DNA from 2 places in the Halanaerobium sehlinense genome. Region 1 is predicted to be linked to the other one. Evidence: riboswitches for the same ligand, from Rfam matches in the RefSeq annotation. Region 1 holds a riboswitch; the other holds the start of a gene.

Region 1 (10,791 bases):
ATATCTTATAAGGATATGCGAAAGGAACTGCAGCAGATTGATCGTCCATTTTTAATTATTTATGGAACTGGTTATGGATTAACTAAAGAGATGGTTGCTGACTGTGATTATGTACTCTATCCAATCTGGGGTAGGGGCGATTTTAATCACCTTTCTGTCAGAAGTGCTGCTTCGATAATTATGGACCGCTTATTATCTGATCCCTGGTGGGAAGCATAAATTTAAATATTTTTTGAGAGGAGGTTTATAGATGAATATTATCAATGAAATAGAAAAAGAACAAATTCGTGATGATATCCCCGAATTTGCTGTTGGAGATACATTAGATCTTAAAGTATTAATCTCTGAAGGTGGAAAAGAAAGATTACAGCCATTTAAAGGTGTAGTTATCCGTAGAAATGGTGGTGGTCTGAGTGAGACTTTCACTATTCGTAAGATTGCTCACGGTGTAGGTGTGGAAAGAACTTTTCCTCTCCATACTTCTAAATTAGACACAATTACTGTGGTTCGCCGTGGTGATGTTAGAAGATCTCGCCTTTATTACCTGCGTGATAGAAGAGGTAAAGCTTCTAGAATTAAGGAAAAAAGAGAAGAAAGAAAGTAATTATTTGAGACTAAGGTGGGGAACTTCTCCACCTTTTTTCAATATCTAAATCTAAATTTTTAATAAATTTTATAATTTTTAAGGAGTTTTAATTATGATACAGTGGTATCCGGGCCATATGGCCAAAGCAAAAAGAATATTAAAGGAAGATTTGAAACTAGTTGATATAGTAATCGAAGTTGCAGATGCTAGAATTCCAATCAGCAGTCAAAATCCAGATTTAAGAAAATTAATTAATGAACAGACAAAAATAACTGTTTTAAATAAAAAGGATTTAGCTGATGCTGAATATAACCATCAGTGGATAAATTACTTTGACAATAAAGCAGATGAGGAGGCAGTATTACTTAATTCTCTAACTGGAGAAGGTGTCAGCGAATTAAAAAGTATTTTAAATAATACCCATGATCAAATTGCTGCTAAACTTTCTAAAAAAGGTAGAAAACCCCGCCGCTTAAGAGCAATGATAATTGGAATTCCGAATGTAGGTAAATCAGCTTTAATCAACCTTCTAGCTGGCTCAAAAATTACCACTATTGGTAATAAACCGGGAGTAACAAGAGGTAGGCAGTGGGTTAACGTCAGTAAAAAAGTAAGGCTGCTCGATACACCTGGAATTTTATGGCCTAAATTTTCTGATGAAGATAAAGCTTATAAGCTTGCTTTAACTGGAGCAGTTGATAATGATATTTTTGATTTTGAATTAGCTGCTTATAAATTAATTGAATTCATAGTTAAAATTAATGAAGAGCTTCTATTAGATGCCTATGGGCTCGATTATTTAGAAACACAGGCTTACGATATACTTGCTGATATAGCGCGTAAAAGAGGCTGTTTAATGACCGGAGGTAAGGTTGACCGTAATCGTGCTGCCGGAATAGTCATCAATGATTTTAGAGACGGTAAACTGGGCAGAATCACTCTTGAAAAACCAGAAGAAGCAGCTTCTCTAAAGGTGGAAACTAATGATGAAGAATGATCAAAATTATGAAAAAAATAGTTTAAAAGAGCAGGATACTTTAAAAGATTTTACTGAAGCTAAGATAGGTGAACTGACAATTAAAGATGTTAAAAAATTAACTTCTGATTTAGAGGTTAATCAACAGCTTCCCGAAATAATTGGAATCTTAAAGACTGATTCTCGCAAAGGTGTTCAAAAAATTGCAGCTCAATTGGAGCGAAAGATTGCCAAAAAAGAAGCAATCATTACTAAATGGGAGCAGATGAATGAAATTGAGTCAGGACTTTCTGCTCAGGGTTATCAGCTTATTGTTGGCATAGATGAGGCAGGCAGAGGTCCGCTTGCTGGTCCGGTAGTTGCTGGAGCTGTTGTTTTAGACCCAGAGCAAAAAATATATGGTCTTGATGATTCAAAAAAACTTTCCCGCCAAAAAAGGGAAGAATTATACGATGAAATTTATTCTAAGGCACACGTTGGAGTTGGTATGGCAAGCAGCAGTGAAATTGATAAATATAATATCAGAGAAGCCACTTTTGTGGCTATGAAGAGAGCAGTGAAAAATTTGCTGCCCAAATTAGAAGAACATCCAGATATTTTATTAGTTGATGGAAATGACCTGATTCCTAATATATCGATGGAACAGCGGGCAATAATTGATGGTGATGCAGACATTAATGCAATTGCTGCAGCTTCAATAATTGCAAAAGTCAGCAGGGATAATATTATTTTTAAGTACGCAGAAAAATACCCTCAATATAATTTTAAGTCGAATAAAGGCTATGGTACAGCTGAACATATAGCTGCACTAGAAAAATATGGTTCATCACCAATTCATCGGAAGTCTTTTGGTAGGGTACCTGATAAAGCACTTGAAAATTAAAATAATTAAAAAAGAATTAAATAAGTAAATTTAATAAAAATATTATCTTTAAATAATTCATTTAAAATCTAAATAAGCTCTTGGAAAGGAGATAAGAAAATGGATACAAAAAAAATAGCCAGAGGAGCTGCAATAACAGCCTTATATGTTGTTATAACTTATTTTTTGGCACCAGTTAGTTTTGGACCAATTCAGTTTAGAGCAGCAGAAGCTTTGACAGTTTTACCAATAATTTTTCCTGAAGCTGTACCAGCTTTATTTTTAGGTGTAATGTTAGCTAATGTTATTGGTGGTCTTGGTATGGTTGATATAGTAGGAGGTAGTTTAGTTACCCTTTTAGCTGCCTATGTTACTTATAAAAATAGAGACAATATCTTTGCTTATTTAAGCCCGATTTTATTTAATGCCTTTTTAATCAGTATTTACCTCCATCTTTTGTTTGAGCTTCCATACTGGTTAAATGTAATTCAAATCGGTCTAAGTGAAGCTGCTGTTGTCTTAATTCTGGGAGTTCCACTGGTTAAATATTTAAAGAAGCATTTCTGATTTTTCAGCATACCAGCGAAAATCAACTGCCTCAATTAAATCTGAATCTTTAATCTTTTGATGATTATTTAAGTCAGCAATTGTTCTGGCAACCCTCATCAATCTGATATAACCTCTGACGCTTAATTTAAGCCTTTGATAAGCCTGGTCTAATATTTTTTGGCTTCTTTGATCAAGCTGGCAGTATTTTTCTATGTCTTTTAAAAGAAGTTCAGAGTTATTTTTCAAATCAGTATTTTGATACCTTTCAGCCTGCATTTTGCGGGCTATTTCTATTTGATCAATATAATTTTTATCTTGGGCTGAAGGAGAAGCAGTTAATATTTCATCTTTCTCTAGTGGTAGAACTTCAATCTGTAAATCAATTCTATCTTTTAATGGGCCTGATAATTTTTGTTGGTATCGAACAATATCTCTTTCTGAACATTTGCATTTTCGATTTTTAACTCCAGAAAAACCACAGGGACAGGGATTCATAGCTGCAATAAATTGAAAATTAGCTGGAAAGTAATAGCTTCCCTGCTGTCTGACAATTTTTATTCTCTTTTTTTCTAGAGGTTCTCTTAAATTAGCCAGCACACTGCTTTTGAATTCGGGCAGTTCATCTAAAAAGAGGACACCATTGTGAGCTAAAGATATTTCTCCTGGAACAGGTATATGACCACCACCAATTAAAGCAGCAGCTGTTATAGAGTGATGTGGTGCTACAAATGGGCGTCGTTTTTTGGTCAAGCTCAACTCGTCTAAATTATTGTTGATGCTGTAAATTGAGGCGGTTTCTAGTAATTCTTTTTTATTTAAAGGTGCTAATAACTTTACAATTGATTCTGCTAAAACTGTTTTACCACAGCCCGGTGGGCCAATTAAAAGTAAATTATGACCTCCAGCTGCTGCAGTGATAATAGCTTTTTTAGCGTTTTTTTGACCCCTTATTTCAGAAAGATCAGTATAATCTATAACTGAGTTCATTTTTACTTTTGGCGTAGTTAAAATGTTTTCTTGGTTATCTTCCAGGTAATTAATATCACTTAAATGTTTGATCAAGTAGGAACTTAGATTCTTGACCAGAATTGATTCTTTATGATTATTAGCTGGCAGTACAGCTTGTTTAAAATTATTTTCTTGTGCAGCCAGCAGCATAGATAAGACACCTTTGACATGATTTATATTACCATTCAGACTTAATTCACCTGCAAATAACTTTTTGTTTTTATCTTTAATTTTAATTTGACCTGATGATTCTAGTAAAACTGCAGCTATTGCCAGGTCAAAATGAGAACCATATTTATTGATATTTCCCGGAGCTAAATTAACAGTAATCTTTTTAACAGGCCACTCAAAACCAGAATTTATAATTGCAGAGCGCACCCTTTTGGCAGACTCTCTTACAGTTTTACCCGCTAAACCAACTATATTGAAACCGGGTAAGCCTCTAGAAATATCTATTTCAACTCTAACAATTTCCGCTTTAACTCCGTGAATAACAGCTGAATAGAGGTATGAATACATAATTTTCTCCTTTCGCAGGCCAGTGGATTACTAAAATTAATCAATAATATTAATAAAATGTTTCAATTTGTCAATTTTTTTAGCAGTTGGATCAATTTTTAGGGCAATTAAATCAAAGCGGATTGAACTTAAATGAATATTTTTTTCTGAGAAATAAAAAATTGCAGCTCTGCGTATTTTGTGCAGCTGTTTATGATAGAGTGATTGGGCCAGATCAATATAATTTTCTGAACTTCTGCTTTTAACCTCAACAAAAACTGTATAATTATTTTTAGCAGCAATGATGTCAATTTCCCCAAATTTATTTCTGTAGTTTCTTTCAACAATATAATAACCTTCTTTTTTTAAATACCTAACTGCAATCTCCTCACCTAAAACACCAATTTTATTATGTAACGCCATTAAAAAACCTCCTTTTTTAGATATAATATATAATTATGTAAATAATTAGAAACTCCTTTATTTTTTTATAATTTTTTTCACAAATTTATATATTTGATCTGATTTCAAAAATTTTTAAAATAATTAGTCCTAATTTAAAGGACTTTTTAAAAATTACTAGAATAAAAGTAGTAGAAAAGAAAATAATGTTCTCTTTTTAGGTGCTTCTTTAAATGGAAGATAATAGGGAATCAGGTGAAATTCCTGAACGGGTCCGCCACTGTATATCAGTAGGCTGGTTAAATCACTCATTTAATAATAATGGGGAAGGTTAATCAGTAGAGCTGTAAAGTCAGGAGACCTGCCTAAAAGGATAACAGCCATCTTCGAGACAGGAATGGTTGTGGGCTATTTAAGTATTTATAGACACCCTCAATTTACCTGGGTGTCTTTTTCTATTTTATAGCCTATTTTGTCTAGGGTGGCTGTGAGCAGACAAAAACAAGGAGGAATAGTTAATGTTAAAGAAAAAAGTTTTAGTCATGCTTACAGCACTTTTAATTTTAGCAGTGCCGGTAAGTGCGCAGGAAGAAGTTATGGATTTAGAAGAAGTTGTTGTGACAGCAAGTCGTTATGAGGAAAGTATTATGGAAACCCCGGTCAGTATTGAGGTTATTGATCAGGAGGAGATTGAAGAGAGTGGTGCAAGAAATTTATCAGAGTTATTGAGTAGTTCTGGAGGAGTACATATTAAAGATTATGGCGGTGTAACCAATAGTAAAGATATAATTATTCGAGGAATGAGAGGAGATCAAATTTTAATATTACTAGATGGTCAACCATATAACAATCCAAATGATGGTAGTCTTAGTTTTGAATCAATACCTGTTGAATTTATTGAAAAAATTGAAGTGTTAAAATCTCCTGCATCAGCTGTCTATGGAGCAAATGCTATGGGGGGAGTAATTAACATAATAACTAAAGAAGCAAAAGATATTAAAAGAACGAATCTTAAGTTAGAATCTGGTTCTTTTGATACCCAAAAATATAATTTATCACATAGCTTTTCAAATAATAATCATAGTTTGATTTTAGTATATGATAAATTGTCTTCTGATGGTCATCGCGAAAAAAGTTCTATTGAAAGAGAAGATCTTTTTCTAAAATATAATTATCAGATAAGTAACTATAGTGATTTAATCTTATCTTTTAAAAATAATGAAAGTGAAACTGATTATCCTGGCCAGGATGAAGATTATTTGAGTGATCAATATTTAGCTTCGTTATCTCCATATGGACCAGCTCCAAATGGCTCAAGTGAAGATAGTGATCAGAATATTAATTTAAACTTTAAGCAGAATTTAGAAAATAAGGATCGTAAAATATCAGTTTATAATAATGATAGAGAATTAAAAGATTTAACAAGGGATACGACAACTGATATTAATAAAAAAGGTTTTTCATTTATGCAAACTAATTATTTTAATAAACATACTTTAAGTTATGGACTGGATTTTATTGAAAATGGAGTAGAAACTGATAATTATAATGAGGATAATTTAAATAAAGCAATATTTATTCAAGATAAATACATGCATAATGAAAAGACCATCTTCAATTTAGGGGCTCGTTATGATGATCATGAACAATATGGTTCTAAAATTAGTCCACGTTTAGGTATGGTGTATAAAATTGATAATAATTGGAGTTTTAATGCAAATGCAGCAGAATCATTTAGAGCTCCATCTTATCTTGATTTATATTATCCTGGAGCAAATAATCCTGATTTAGATCCTGAAAAATCTGTATCCTATGATTTTGGATTTAAGTATATGGATAATATATGTCAAAGAGAAATAACGTTTTTCAAAAGAAACATTGATGATTTGATCAAATTTAATATTATTCCTGAAAATATCAATTCTGCTACAATTAAAGGGATAGAGTTAAATACAAATAGGAAAGTTAATAACAATTTTGATTTAGACTTTAATTACACTTATTTAGATGCTAATAATGAACAAACTGATAAACAAATTGGTGATATGCCATATCATAAATTTGGTTTAAATATGAAATATACAATGAAGGATACAAAATATATTCTTAATAATAGATTTACTGGTGAAAGAACAGATGGATCTTCTGGGGAGGATATGGATTCATACTTTATTTCAGATTTAAAAATTATAAAAAATGTTAATGATGCCACTGAGTTAAAAGCTTCTATCAACAATCTCTTCGATAAAGATTATGAGGTAGTAGATGGTTATCCTATGCCAGGAAGAAATTATATGCTAAGTATCAGCACCAAATTCTAGCTAAACCTACAAATTAACTTATAGAAAGGATGATGATAATGAAGAATAACAAAATAATATATCTAACAGCCTTCCTCTTATCATTATCCCTTATCTTGCTGCTGGAAGCTGGTTCTTTAAGGCTTCTGGCAGAAGATATAAAAATTCAGGAAAAAGAAGAAGTTGAAATAGAACTATTATTATCTGCTTCTAAAAAGCCTGCTGGGAGAGAAAGCCAGTCAGATGCCAGGAATGAATTGAAGTCTCAAACAAAAGAAACAGCTGTCCAGAATCAAAAAATGAAGCGGAAGTAGATAAAAATAGTTTAGCTGAAAAAAAGGTTGAAATTACAGAAGAAAAGAAAGATCTTGTTGAAAATAAGATAGTAGAAGAAAAAGAACCAGCTAAAAAAGAAGTTATACAGACAGAAAATAAACTGGAAGAATCACAAGTAAAAAATATAAAAGTTAAGCAGCAGGAAAAGAATGATGTAAATGACCAAAATGATAAAAAAATTGAGTTAGAAAAAAAAGAAAAAATAGAAATCAAAAAAGAACCAAAAGAAAAACATAGAAAAGAAGCAGTGAAACAACCAGTTAAACAAAAAGAATCTGCTGAAGATAAAGAGCAAAATAAGGAGAAAGAAAAGGTGGCTGAACCACCAGCCTGGATACAGAATTCAGCAAATAACTCCAAAAAAGAAGAATCTGTAGAACAGGAAGAGCAAAATAAAAAAGATGAATTTGATTTAGATAGTTATATAGCTAATTTAGAAGCTGAAGCAGATAAAGAATCAAATCTAACTGAGACAAAAGAGTCGAATCAAGAAAACGAAGCTGCAGATCTTCAATCAAAGCAGGTCAGCAATGCTGAAGAAATAAATAATGATACTAAAAATAAAAATAATGAGATAACCTCAAATGTTAGTGCTGATAATTCTGCTGCAGCAAAAAATAAAGCTGACCAGGAAAATAAAGTTTATGATCTAAGAAAAGGTAGTTCAGATTCAATTAAAAAACCAGGAGTTAGCAAATACAGCCAGCCAGAATATCCTTCTAATTTAAGGCGGAGAAATATCGAAGGTAAGGTTATTATTTCATTAAGAATTGATAAAGAAGGAAAAACACATGATTTGAAGATTAATGAAAGCTCAGGTTACGAATCGTTTGACCAGGCGGCTCTGAAGGCGGTAAGAATTTGGGAGTTTAAAGCTGCTGAAAAAGATGGAGAAAAAATAGAGGTAATAGTAAATCTGCCAATTAAATTTGAGTTACATTAAAAGGAGGTAATATAGATGATTACAGAATTTATAGAAACTGCAGGTGTTGTATCATATCCACTACTTTTAGCAGCATTTTTAATGTTATTTATAATAATCGAACGGACTATAGTTTTTATTTTAAAATATAGAACAATTAATAAAGATGAATATTTAGAGGCTATTTCAAATTTTAATTCAGATAGCCAGAGTAATATATTAAATAAAACAAAGGGAATAGCAGCAGATATTTATTGTAATACTTTAAAGAGAAAACCAAAAACCAGAGAAGAATTTAAACTTTATCTTGATGCAGAAGAGGTTGATCAGCTGCCAGAACTTGAAAAACACTTAGGATTCTTAAATTTTATTGCCCAGGTGGCACCAACTCTTGGGCTTTTAGGAACTGTTAGTGGTATGATCAAGACATTTCAGGTCTTAGGTCTGGGTGGAAATCCGGAACAGATGGCCTTAGGTATTTCTGAAGCCTTATTTACAACTGCTGCTGGTCTGATAATTTCACTACCTGCCGCAGCATTTTACCATTATTTTTATGCAAAAATAGAAAAACTGCATAATCAAATGAATAATTTGCGTTTAGAAAGTGAGAGTATGCTTTTTAAAAAAGAAATAAAGGAAACAACGAAAAAGGGGTTGAAAAAAAATGAGTTATCAGCCTAAAAAAAGGAGCTCAACTTTAAATCTGGCCCCAATGATTGATATAGTATTTTTATTATTAATCTTCTTTTTAGTTTCTTCAACACTGCAGGGAGAGGAAGCTTTATACAACATTACGGTACCGGACAGCGGTATTGGTAGAACACAAAATGTGGAGATGGTTAATATATTTTTGGATCAAAATAATAAAATATATTACAATCAAAAAGAGTACAGCCGTCAGGAAATAGAATCTTTGCTTGCAGATATTAAAATTGAAAAAGATAATAAAATAAAAATTTATGCTGATAAAGAAAGTAATTTTGAAGCAGTAGTATTTCTAATTGAAAAATTAAAAAATAAAAGCTACCAGAACATTTCATTTGCTCTACGGGAAGAAAATTAGTGAATAAATCAAAATTATAAATCTCATTAAAAATTAATAAAGGAATTTTATAATTTAATTAGAATAATATAAGTAGAGAAAGATAAAAATACAATTATTTTAATGAAAGTTAAATGGAGGGATTTTTATGAGTAAAAATCTAGGGATGTTTTTAGTTTTTATCGCTTTAATTTTATTATCAGTTTTAGTTGTAAATGGTCTATATTTTAATACTCCAGCAGTACAAACAGCAGAAAAAGAAGAAACTGTTGAAACAGTTGAAGAAGACTATATCACTACTAATCTAAGTATTACTCAGCAGCGTGAATATGATCCAGAGATAGCTGATGTTGTGCTTGGTTTTGAAAATGAAAGCAGAGAACAGTCAGCAGCAGTTGAAGAAAATAATAGAATTGTAAGTGAATTAATGTCAATTTTAGAAGCAGAAGAATTAGAAAATGTTGAAACACAGGGTTTTAGAGTTTATCCCTATACTAATTATGTATCACTAAACGGAGAAGATGAAGAAGAAAGAGTAACTTTCTATCGAGTCAGCAATCGGATTAAGTTTAGCACTGAAAATTTAGGTGAACTGCCTGTATTATTAGGCGAATTATTAAACGCTGGAGCAAATAGAGTAGTAAACATAGATTACCGTTTGGAAAGCAATGAAGAGGCTTTAGAAGAAGTCACAGCCATGGCTTTGAACTCTTTAAAAGAAAAATCAGCTTTTATGGCTGAAAATCTGGATAAAGAAAATTATAGGATTCAAAAAATTAGTTTTGGTCAGCAAAATATTTACGGCAATGATGTTTTGAGATCAATGACAAGAAGTGCTGAATCAGCTAATTTTTCAGAAGTTCCACTGGCTGAGCAGAAGGTAAATATAAATGTTGCAGTTTCAGCAGAAATAGAATTATACTAAAATAATTTTTATATAAGAAATAACAAAAGCTGAGTGCGGTTTAATGCACTCAGCTTTTCTTTAATCATTTTTATTTAGTAAAAAGTCAGCTGCTCTTTCCATATCATCTTTTGAGGCTACTAAAAAAACCTGATTTCCAGCAAATATTTCTCTATTTCCACGTGGTACTATGTAACGGTCCTGGGCCTTATCAAAAATACCGGCAATTACACAGTTTTCGGGAAAGTTTTTTTGACTAACTATTTCTGATATTTTCATACCTGAAATTGGTGATTCAGGTGGTATGGTTAAAATAGAAACTTCAGCCTTTCCATCACCTAAAGAGGCAACTTTTCTTACGTCAGGTTCTTCGATATCAGTAATAAAGCGGTCAACAATCAATTCC
Region 2 (10,791 bases), 1.0 Mb from region 1:
ATACATGAAGTCTATCTTGACCAACTGTATTTAAATAATCCTTTAAAGTCTCAGCATCATTTACCCAGGCTTCACCGATAAAGAATAATTCTTTATCGGTACTTTTATTTACTTCCTCAATGAAATCATGAATCATTTGATTATCAACATGTTTGCTAGCATCAAAACGAAAACCGTCAAAATCGATCTCATTTACTATCCATTTCCCCCAATTAATAACATCTTTTTTAATTTCTGGGTTTTCATAGTCTATGTCAGCTCCCATTAAATAATCATCTTCATAAGAATCATCCCACTCTTTGCATTTAAAAAGAAACTCTCCAGCTCTTTTAGTTCTTTCATCCCAGTCAACACCATCGAAAACTCTCCAGTCAAGTTTAAAGTCACTGTGTTTATTAGCTCGAGCTTCAAAATTAAATACCGTCCAGACTTCAGCAGTTTTATTATCTTTAAGTTTAACTTCTTCTTTATCATCTGCTCCTAATCTGTGATTTAAAACAGCATCATAAAGAAGTTTCAGATTATTTTTATGTAATTTTTCAACAGCATTTTCCAGCTGTTTTTTAGTACCATACTTAGTCCTTTTAGTGCCCTTTTGCTTAAATTCCCCCAAATCCCAAAGATCGTAAGTTCCATAACCAACGTCTTCTATTCCGGCTGCTCCCTTATTTGCAGGTGGTAACCAGAGAAAATCAAAACCAGACTCTGAAATTTCAGCAGCCTGCTCAGCAAGCAGTTTCCAGAGATTAGATTCTTCCGGATATTCTTCTGCATACTCACCTGTATTCATTTCCCAATAAAATGTCTGTAAAATAACAGGATTCTCCACTATAAAACCTCCTAGAAACAAATAATTCGCTCCATTTTTATTTGAATTATCTAAAAATTTAAGCTAAAAACTACTCCTTATTCCTTATCTTATCACAAATTGAATCTTATTTACATTGAATTCAAGTTTAAAAAGAAAAAATATCCTTAAAAGGAGATTATAGATTAATTCTTTAATTCATTAGACATAATTCGACAGGTTCACGGTGCATGCACATAAGTGAACGTAAACGATCACACATATAAAAACCCCGCCCAGAACCCTGGACGGGGTAAGTTGTCTTAGTTTATACAGTTTTAAACTCTATAACTTAACAACGTTTTCAGCTTGTGGACCACGGTCGCCTTCAACGATTTCGAATTCTACTTCTTGTTCGTCTTCAAGTGTTTTGAAACCTTCGTCCTCAATAGCTGAGAAGTGTACGAATACATCGTCGCCATCTTCTCTTTCAATGAAACCATAACCTTTTTTCGCGTCAAACCATTTTACTTTACCTGTGTAAATCATATTAATTCATTCCCCCTAGGAATATTCTATATTTGGGGTTCGTTCAGTTAAAACTTCACCCATCGAAGATAATTATAGCATAAGAAAATTTCCATTTCAAGGGTTTTTATGGAGTTGATTTTCTACTTTAATTTAAATTTATTTGTCTATTCCTAAATAGAGGTATTTACTGTTCTTCTTAAAAGTTTTACGGTCTTTAAATTCCTCTTTTTTGCCTTTATTCCATTCAGATACAGGTGAAAGATAACCAACAACTCGCGAATAAACCTCACATTTTTGTTTTTTAGCCATTTTTAGCCTCCTCTTAAAATTAATCTCTAACTTGAACATTCTTGAGATGCTTTGCTGCAGCTGCTTTAAATTCTTCCAGCTCTGAAGGTGCAAAAGAGCGCTGTTCTCTCAAATTTGGGTCAAGAGTATTAAGCGGCCTAAAGTTTTGAATAAAATATTTATCAGCACCTTTAATCTGGCTGGCAATTTTTTTAACCTCTTCACTGTCATGCAGACCTGGAACTACTGTGGTTCTGAATTCATGATCCAGATCAGAACTAATTATCAGCTCGACTGATTTTTTTATTTCTGAAAGCAATCTTCCTGGAGCCAGCTCATCATAACTGGACCAGCTAAACTTAATATCAACTGCCAGATAGTCTATTAACTCAGCCGTCAGCAGTTCTTTCAGTTTAGCGAAACTGCTGCCATTTGTATCCAGTTTAATTAAAAGATCATAATTCTGCTTGATCTTCTGTATAAATTCTTTTAAATCAGGCTGCAGCAGTGGTTCCCCACCGGTAATTGTCACCCCATCCAGCAGACTGTTTCTCTGCTGAAGAAAGTCGAAAAAATTTCCCTCCGGCATTAACTCCTGCTCGGCTGGGATTTTCATCGGAATCAGCTGGCTGTTGTGGCAGTAGGGACAATAAAAGTTGCAGCCCTGTGTAAAGACCACCGCTGAAATCTGATCGGGAAAATCAATAACTGAGGTCTTCTGTAATCCGGCCAGCTGCATCTACTCCACTTCACTTTCTGAATTGTTTTTTTCGCTAAAAGTAAAATTTGCCTCAACTGCTCCTTGCTCAGCCTCTGCTTCTGCCTCACATTTAGGGCAGTACTCATGCTCTCCCGGCAGATAGCCGTGAACCGGACAGATGCTAAATGATGGAGTTAGTGTATAATAGGGCAATTTAAAGTTTTCAGCAATTCTTCTAACCAGTTTTTTTGTAGCTTCAATGGAATCTATTTTTTCCCCAAGAAATCCGTGGAATACCGTGCCCCCAGTATAAAGTGACTGTAGTTCATCCTGCAGCTCTAAAGCTGTAAAAATATCATCAGTTAATCCTACCGGTAATTGAGTTGAGTTGGTATAATAGGGATCTGCATCTTCCTTAATTACTCGCTCCTGATTGGCAGCAATAATCTGATCTCCAAACTTTTCTCTGTCCAAACGAGCAAAACGATAGGCTGTTCCTTCAGCTGGAGTTGCCTCAAGATTATACATATTATCTGTTTCTTCCTGATACTGCTGCAGACGCTCTCTCATCTTTTCCATTACTTCTTCAGAAAACTTCTGTCCGGCTGGAGTTGAAATATCTTTACCCATGAAATTGAGCAGAGCTTCATTCATTCCATTGAGTCCAATTGTGTTAAAGTGATTTTTCCAGTACTGATCAAAGCGTTTTTTTATATCTCTTAAATAAAACTTTGCGTAGGGGTATAATCCCTGCTCAGTTAATGTTTCTAAAACTTTGCGCTTAACTTCTAAGCTCGTTTTTGCCTGATCCATCAAATAGTAGACTCTATGCATAAATTCTTCTTTAGTCTGAGCCTGATAACCAATCCGGGGCATGTTTAAAGTTACTACGCCTATCGAACCAGTTAGAGGATTAGCCCCAAATAAGCCGCCTCCTCTTTTGCGGAGTTCTTTGTTATCCAGGCGCAGTCTGCAGCACATACTCCTTGCGTCCTCAGGATCCATGTCCGAATTGATGAAGTTGGAAAAATATGGTATCCCAAATTTGGCTGTCATTTCCCAGACCGGATCCAGCTTTTCATTTTCCCACTCAAAGTCCTCAGTAATATTATAAGTAGGAATTGGAAAGGAAAACATTCTACCTTTGGCATCACCTTCCATCATCAGCTCAGCAAAGGCTCGGTTGAGCATATCCATTTCCTCTTGAAATTCACCATAGCATTTTTCCTGATACTGACCACCAATTATAACTGCCTGGTCTTTTAAATAACTGGGAACTTCAAGGTCCATGGTAATATTTGTAAAAGGAGTCTGAAATCCTACCCGTGTCGGGACATTCATATTAAATAAAAATTCCTGCAGCGCCTGCTTAACTTCTGCGTAATTAAGGCCATCATAGGCTATAAAAGGAGCCAGATAGGTGTCGAAGTTGGAAAAAGCCTGGGCTCCCGCGCTCTCACCCTGGAGTGTATAGAAAAAATTTACAATTTGCCCGAGTGCTGTCTTTAAGTGTTTGGGTGGTGCACTTTCAATTTTGGTTGCCACTCCTCTAAAGCCGCTCCGCAAAAGCTCCTCTAAATCCCAGCCGCAGCAGTAAACACTCAGATTACCAAGATCATGGATATGCAGATCACCACCGCTGTGCAGCTCAGCAGTTTCTTTGGGATATATCTCCTGCAGCCAGTACTGACCTGTCACCTCAGAAGCAATATAATTATTTAGGCCCTGGAGTGAATAACTCATATTGGAATTTTCATTTACCTTCCAGTCACTGCGGTCTAAATAATCATCCATAATATTAACTGCATCAGCAAAGAGTTTTTTACTGTCCCTGAGTTTGCTGTGCTGCTCCCGGTAAAGAATATAAGCTTTTGCAATTTCGGCATAGCCCTTTTCGATCAAAACTTTTTCCACCAGATCCTGAATCTGTTCTACCTCTACTGTACCACCATTTTTGAAAAATATCTTTAAATAGGATATCACCTCAGCTGTTATCTCAGCACCAATTTGCTGGTCAACCTGATCTACTGCTGCAGCTGCTTTTGCCACAGCATTTTCAATTTTTTCCGATTTGAATTTAACTTTTTTCCCGTCACGTTTTTTTACATAATCTAAATTCATAATTCCTCCTTTTCGAACTTATGTTTGTCTATATTTAATTATTTCTCTGCTACTTTGAATAATCCTGCTTATTTCTAATTTTTTTATAACCTATGTAAACTAAAAAATCCCCTCCGCACAGGCTCTGCACGAAAGGGATTAATAATTAAAGTTTGCTTAAAGAATTTTATTTAAAATCAGCTATTTATTATTAAAAATAATTCAAATAAAATTCGCTCAAACACCCCCTCATGACCCGTGAGTTTATGGTGTTTAAATAAAGGCAGGTCTTCCGGCTCGGTTCAATTGATAATCAGCCTTCCCAGTATTCCCAGTGGCAGTTTTGATTATCTTTAAACCTTACGGCGGCGGGACCGCAGAGGTTTTTCACCTCTTTCCCATTTTAATCCAGCCAATTATTTGAGCTATAGTCGCTAAAATAATAGCTGAAACCCTTATTTAAAACTATTCAATTTTACTAAAAAATTTATTTAACTTATATTTAGTTTAATACATATTTTATAAAATAACAAATTAAATAAATGCATTTAAAGAATAAAATCTCAGCTAAGCTCAAATTAATTATCATATTTAGAGTAAATACTGCTTAATCTATTTTTAGTTTTACAAATAATCATTCATTGCGTCCTTTAAAAGCTACAGAAGTAAAATAAAATAGTGCAGCTGTAATAATAATTACTGCTCCTGATGGAAGATCATAATAATAAGAAAAAGTTAGACCACTAAAAGAAAAAACAAGACCAAAAATAACAGCAAGTCCCATAATTTTCTTTAAATCATCTGTATATAAACGAGCTGCTGCTGGTGGCGCTGTTAAAAGAGCAATTACAAGTACTATTCCTACAACTCTAATTAAAATTACTATTGCAAGAGCAATCATCACAAAAAGAAAGTTTTCTAAAATAGTTGATTTGACTCCCAAAACCCGCAAAAATTCTTCATCAAATAGGTAAGCTTTCCAATAATTAAAGAGACTGCTGATTGCAGCTATCATAAAAATAGTTAAAGCTGCCATCAGCCAGACATCTACTCTCCGAACGGTTAAAATATCGCCAAATAAATAAGATGAGATGTCAGGTGGATAACCAGGAGTAAAGCCGATAAATAGAACTCCAAGGGCCATTCCTAGAGACCAAAACATACCAATTAGGGTATCAGATCCGGTCCCAATTTTACGGCGAATAGAAGCAATCGCTAAAGAAGCAGCAACTGCAAAACCAAAAGCTCCATAAATGGGCTCGATATTCAAAAGATATCCAAGTCCAATACCTCCAAAAGAGGTATGAGCTATACCTCCACTCAACATAACAAGCTTTTTTTCAACAATTATTGTCCCAATCAGACCACAGGCAATGCTGGCCAAAACTGCAGCAAAAAAAGCATTCTGCATAAATTGATAATTCAAAATTGCATCAATCATTATTTTCCTCCTCTCCATGAGGTTCAAATACATGGTGAGGATGTCCATGTGCTATTAGATCAACAGGGCAGCCAAAAACCTGTTCAGTTGTATGCTGATCCAGCTGTTTATCACCGTGATGATAAAGTCTTTCATTTAAACAGGCCAAACTATCAAAATAAGAAGAAACAGCTGCCATATCATGTGTTACAACAATAATAGTTTTTTTCTTATTTAATTCTTTCAGCAGCTGATAAATTTGCGAAGTAGCTCTAGCATCAACATTAGCAGTGGGCTCATCTAAAAGTAAAATTTCAGGCTCTACAGCCAGACCTCGGGCAATTAAAACTCGCTGCAGCTGTCCACCTGATAATTTACCAATTTGTCTATCTTTAAGCTGCAGCAAATTTAACTGCTCTAAAACTGCCTCTGCTTTTTTTATATCATCCTTTTTATACTGATGAAAAAATCTAACTCTTCCTCCAAGTCGAGCCATCAAAACTACATCTAGCACACTAATCGGAAAGTTTCGATCAAAGTTTGAAATTTGGGGCACATAGCCAATCTTATCCACTGCCTGATCTAAGGGACGACCAAATATTTTAATTTCTCCTACTTCCGGCTCAATCAGTCCCAGTACAACCTTTAATAAAGTAGTTTTACCACCACCATTAGGACCAATAATCCCTAAAAAAGAACCCTCAGCAACCTGGAGGCTGATATTTTTCAAGGCATCCAAATTACCATATTTAACTGAAACATCTTTCAGTTCTACTGCATAACTCACTAATTATCATCTCTTTCTTTAAGTTCAGCTTCCATTTTAGCAGCCATCATTTTTAAATTTTGAAGATAGTTTTCTGCTAATGGATTGAGCTGAATAGTCTTTCCACCCAATTCTTCTGCAACAGCCCTTGTTTTAGTACTATCAATTTCTGCCTGATAAAATACGTTCTTTATTCCTTCAGCCCTTGCAAATTCAATGATTTCCTGCAGATGTCTGGGACCAGGTTCTTTTCCTTCCGCTTCTATTGCTATCATTTCCAGACCATAATGATCTGTAAAATATCCAAATGAAGGATGATAAACTAATATTTCTTTTCCTTTATAAGGAGCCAGCAGTTCTTTGTTCTCTTGATCTACTGCTGCTATTTTTTTAAGATAGGCATCAGCATTCTCTTTAAATTCAGCTTCATACTCAGGCATAATTTTAATTAACTCATCTCTAATTATTTCTACCATATAACTAACTCTTGCTGGTGAAAGCCAAAGATGAGGATCTCTACCTCCAGCATGATTGTGGCTGTGATCATTATCCTCTTTATGCTCTGCCTGCTCATCAGTATCTTCTTCCCCAAAATAGCGGTGAGGATATTTAGCTTCAATTCTTTCAAATAATTTTACGACTCTTAAGTCAGATTGCTCCTCTGCCCTTGGTAAAATATTCTGAACATCGGCAGGAACTCCCATCGAAAAATAAATGCTGGCTTCATTAAAAGCCCTCATTTCAGCTGGAGATGGTGCATAATTAGAAGGACTGAATCCTTTGGGGATCATTTCAATAACTTCAAGCTTTTCCCCAGCTACTGCTTCCACCATTTCCAACTGAGGCATGATAGTTACTGCCACAGTTGTTTTAGCAGCCGCACTATAAAAAGGCACAGCTAATATTAAAACTAACAGAAAGAATACAATTGTTTTTACTTTTAAATTCATATCAAATCACCCTTATATATTCAAATTTGTTTATATTTAAATCACCGTTCTTAAAAGCAACTGAAGCAGACCAAAAACACCGCCAAACCAACCATATTGTTTAAGATGATTGAAATATTTTCCCGCAAAACTGTCAAAAACAGCCTCTATTTCTGCTGGATTCATTTTTCGAATTTCTTTGGCAGTCAGCTCTTTTAACTCAAGGCTTGAAAGTAAAGCTTCAGAATTGGCTTTGAAACTATCAACTCCTGCTTCAATTACTAAAGCCAATAAAAATCTTAGACTATCTCTGTCCATTTCTGTTTTTAATGTATCAGCTAGTTTTAAAATCTCAGCCTCAAGTTGATTTAGTAAAGATTTCCTTAATTCTTGATCATCTAATAATGAGCAGCTATTTTCTTTGAATTTTGCTAAAAATTGAGGATTAAAATACTCAGCATCTAACAACTTAAGCTCAGCAAACATTTTTTCTATTTCCTGATTTAGGAAATCAAAGTTAAGCTGCTTTATTAATTGAGTAAGCTCTTTTCTAAAATTATCTGCAGAAATTAATTTTTTAAACTGGATTAAAAGCTCTAACTTCTGTTCAAGATTTAAATAATCATTTATAAAAAACTCAACAAATTCAGATTCTATGCTTAAGTTTAAGGAAAAAAGTTTTTTGCTTTCTGATTTGAAAGTTAAATCAATTAAATCTGTTAAAAGATCGTCATTTAAATATAAGCTTTTTGTTAAAATATCCGTCCCAGCTTCTGTAGTTAATAGTTCTTTCAGCAGCTGATTAATCTTCATTTGATCTTTTGTCAATAATTCTTTATTATCATCAATTTTCTTTATAAATGAAAAATATAATTTTTTTAATTTACTTCTGTTTTCTATTAAATACTTTTCCTCAAGCCCCTGAAAAACTAATGCCACAACTGAATCTACAAATTCATCTAGATCAGCCATGTAAATTGCCCCAGAGATCAAGGTGTTTTTAAGCAGACCACCTTTTTTCTCTTTTTCTTTTTCAATAATTTCGTCTTTTTTGAAGTTAATCAGACGAGCTGTCTTTTCCTGCTGTTCTAAAAACAGATTTAAACCCTGATCTAAATAAAAATCAACTTCTCTTTTGGCATGATCAATCAAATATTCTTTTGAATCAAAATCAATCTCTTTTTCAAATAAATAAGGTACTAAAAATTTAATTATTGGATAAAGTTCTTTATTCTGCATGAAATTTTTCAATTCTTTTGAATTAAATTCTAATTTATATTCTCCAGCAGCTGCTTCTATTATCGTATTCACTTTAAAGCCGGAACTGAGTCTGGATTCTAAATTAAAACAGTCATTATCTTCTGCTAAATATTTATTAAGTTCAAGGGCAAAATCAAATCCTTCAGCCTTCTTCATAAGCAATCTATTTAAATCTTTATTAAAAGCTTTTATCATGCTTTCAAAGTGCTGATAATCTAGTTCAGAAATTGTGTTTTTTAAACTGTTTAATATTTTCTTTGCTAAAATTTGATTATTTTCTGAAATCAGGTCAAAAAACTGCTGGTAATCATTCCCTTCAAAAAACTCTTCAGTCCTGGCTCTGATTTGCGATCGATTTTGTTCAATAATCTCCGCTGCAGAATTGGCTTTAAGCAGTTCTTTTTCTACAAATTTTCCCATAGAATTAGCAAACCGACTTCGATTTTTGGCTACTACTCCCGGGGTAAAAGGGATTTTAAGGCCAGCTATGTTTTTCTGCTGATAGGGATGAAAGATCATCCAGATTGCTAAAACATTGGTTAACCAGCCGACTCCACCATATAATAAGGCTGAGCTTAAATATTCAATCCAGATTGGAAAAGAATTAAAAACAGCTGCTTCTGCTCCACTGGCAGCAAAGATGGAACCGGCTGCAGCGCCCAACAAAGCTCCTAAATAAGTAATTGGTTTTAATTCTTTACCCATAAAATCTTCTATAGCAGCTTGAACTTCCTGGTCAGAAAGCTGATGTAAATTTGTTGATGCTGCTTCAGTAATTTTACCTTCTAATAACTCAGGAAGATTATTATAGAAGAAAGTTGAAATTGATTCAGTTAAATCTGTAACAGCTTCTGGATTGTCTCTAAAAACTCTATAGAAAGACGATATTTCTTTGGCTGCTGCTTTATTTTTTAAATGCTCAAGCGAATTTTGGATTGAATCTTTGAATTCAGATTTAGAATTATTAATTTCGTTATTTAAAATAGCAAAGAAGTTTTCATTAAGATAGGATACAGCTTGTAGCTTAAATCTTTCTTCTGCCTGCATAAACTTATAAAATTTAGCTGCTGCAGTTTTCTTCTTATTATTAACTGTAGGCTTTGTAATTAAATCTTTTAACCTAAAATCAAATAGATAATCAACCATAATATCTATTGATTCTGATTCACTGCTCAACTTTTTAATAAAGGAGAACAACAAATCAGTAATTTTATCTGAAAAATAGCCCTGAGCGAAAAAATCTTCAGAAAAAAGTTCAATTAACCTTTTGTCTCTATTTTGCTGGTAAAAATCCCAGATTAAAGTTTCCAAATTATTAGTAACTTCTTCCAAATCAATGTTACTTACTAATTTATTTATCTTTATTTCTTTTATTTTGCTGAAAAAGAATTCAGTTATCTTATGATGACTATCAGCATTCTGATTACCTTTAAAATAATTTTTTAGATAAGTTGTTGGTAAACCATATTCATCTATATTTTCTCGATATTTACTATAAATACCCTGACGACTCATTGCTTTGAAGCCAGTACTGGACTCTATCTCAGCTTCTACAGCTTCAAATATCAAGCTGTTTAATTCATTTTCTTCTTCAGTTAAAAAATCTAACAGTTCTGATTCTCCAACAGATATAATTTTTTCTAATTCAGCCTTTAATTCTGCTTTAACTTCTTCGGTTAAGAAATCTTCTAAAATATAATCAGAATTATTAAGCTCAATCTTGATATTTATTAATATTTCTTTTAAGATATTCCTGATTCCTGCTTTATCTTGCTTTTTTTCAATTTCAGTTTGACTTTTAAAAAGATCACTAATTCTTATTTTTTTTATCTCATTTATTATGTTTTTACTAAATTTTTCGATATTGAGTAGTTCTTTGGTTTTCTCTTTAAAATCATTCTTTTCAATCTGGTTCAGACTTTGATAATTAGTTTTAAAATATTCATTTAGTTTTTTTATTATAGTTCTAAGCTGTTCCCTGCTCTCAACATTTAAAAGTTCTCTGAGCTT

What was found. Region 1 has a riboswitch for cobalamin ahead of ACZ446_RS07625 (TonB-dependent receptor plug domain-containing protein). Riboswitches for the same ligand answer to the same signal wherever they lie in the genome.
Region 2: it holds a riboswitch for cobalamin, as region 1 does, so the genes downstream of both, ACZ446_RS12840 (ribonucleoside triphosphate reductase) here and ACZ446_RS07625 (TonB-dependent receptor plug domain-containing protein) in region 1, are expected to answer to the same signal.

Annotation. Positions count from the first base shown of each region.
Region 1 is NZ_AP042442.1:1,586,310-1,597,100, reverse strand. It holds gene ACZ446_RS07660 (RNA methyltransferase) at 1-219, shown strand, start outside; gene rplS (50S ribosomal protein L19) at 251-604, shown strand; gene ylqF (ribosome biogenesis GTPase YlqF) at 699-1,583, shown strand; gene ACZ446_RS07645 (ribonuclease HII) at 1,570-2,445, shown strand; gene ACZ446_RS07640 (QueT transporter family protein) at 2,545-2,991, shown strand; gene ACZ446_RS07635 (YifB family Mg chelatase-like AAA ATPase) at 2,974-4,500, opposite strand; gene ACZ446_RS07630 (YraN family protein) at 4,537-4,902, opposite strand; cobalamin riboswitch at 5,084-5,264, shown strand; gene ACZ446_RS07625 (TonB-dependent receptor plug domain-containing protein) at 5,400-7,202, shown strand; gene ACZ446_RS07620 (hypothetical protein) at 7,241-7,495, shown strand; gene ACZ446_RS07615 (energy transducer TonB) at 7,765-8,460, shown strand; gene ACZ446_RS07610 (MotA/TolQ/ExbB proton channel family protein) at 8,476-9,120, shown strand; gene ACZ446_RS07605 (ExbD/TolR family protein) at 9,104-9,502, shown strand; gene ACZ446_RS07600 (SIMPL domain-containing protein) at 9,630-10,406, shown strand; gene ACZ446_RS07595 (potassium channel family protein) at 10,467-10,791, opposite strand, start outside.
Region 2 is NZ_AP042442.1:2,629,658-2,640,448, forward strand. It holds gene ACZ446_RS12820 (alpha-amylase) at 1-829, opposite strand, end outside; gene ACZ446_RS12825 (cold shock domain-containing protein) at 1,133-1,333, opposite strand; partial or broken gene nrdD (anaerobic ribonucleoside-triphosphate reductase) at 1,475-1,615, opposite strand; gene ACZ446_RS12835 (anaerobic ribonucleoside-triphosphate reductase activating protein) at 1,647-2,345, opposite strand; gene ACZ446_RS12840 (ribonucleoside triphosphate reductase) at 2,346-4,427, opposite strand; cobalamin riboswitch at 4,681-4,868, opposite strand; gene ACZ446_RS12845 (metal ABC transporter permease) at 5,041-5,847, opposite strand; gene ACZ446_RS12850 (metal ABC transporter ATP-binding protein) at 5,840-6,613, opposite strand; gene ACZ446_RS12855 (metal ABC transporter solute-binding protein, Zn/Mn family) at 6,613-7,542, opposite strand; gene ACZ446_RS12860 (DUF445 family protein) at 7,579-10,791, opposite strand, start outside.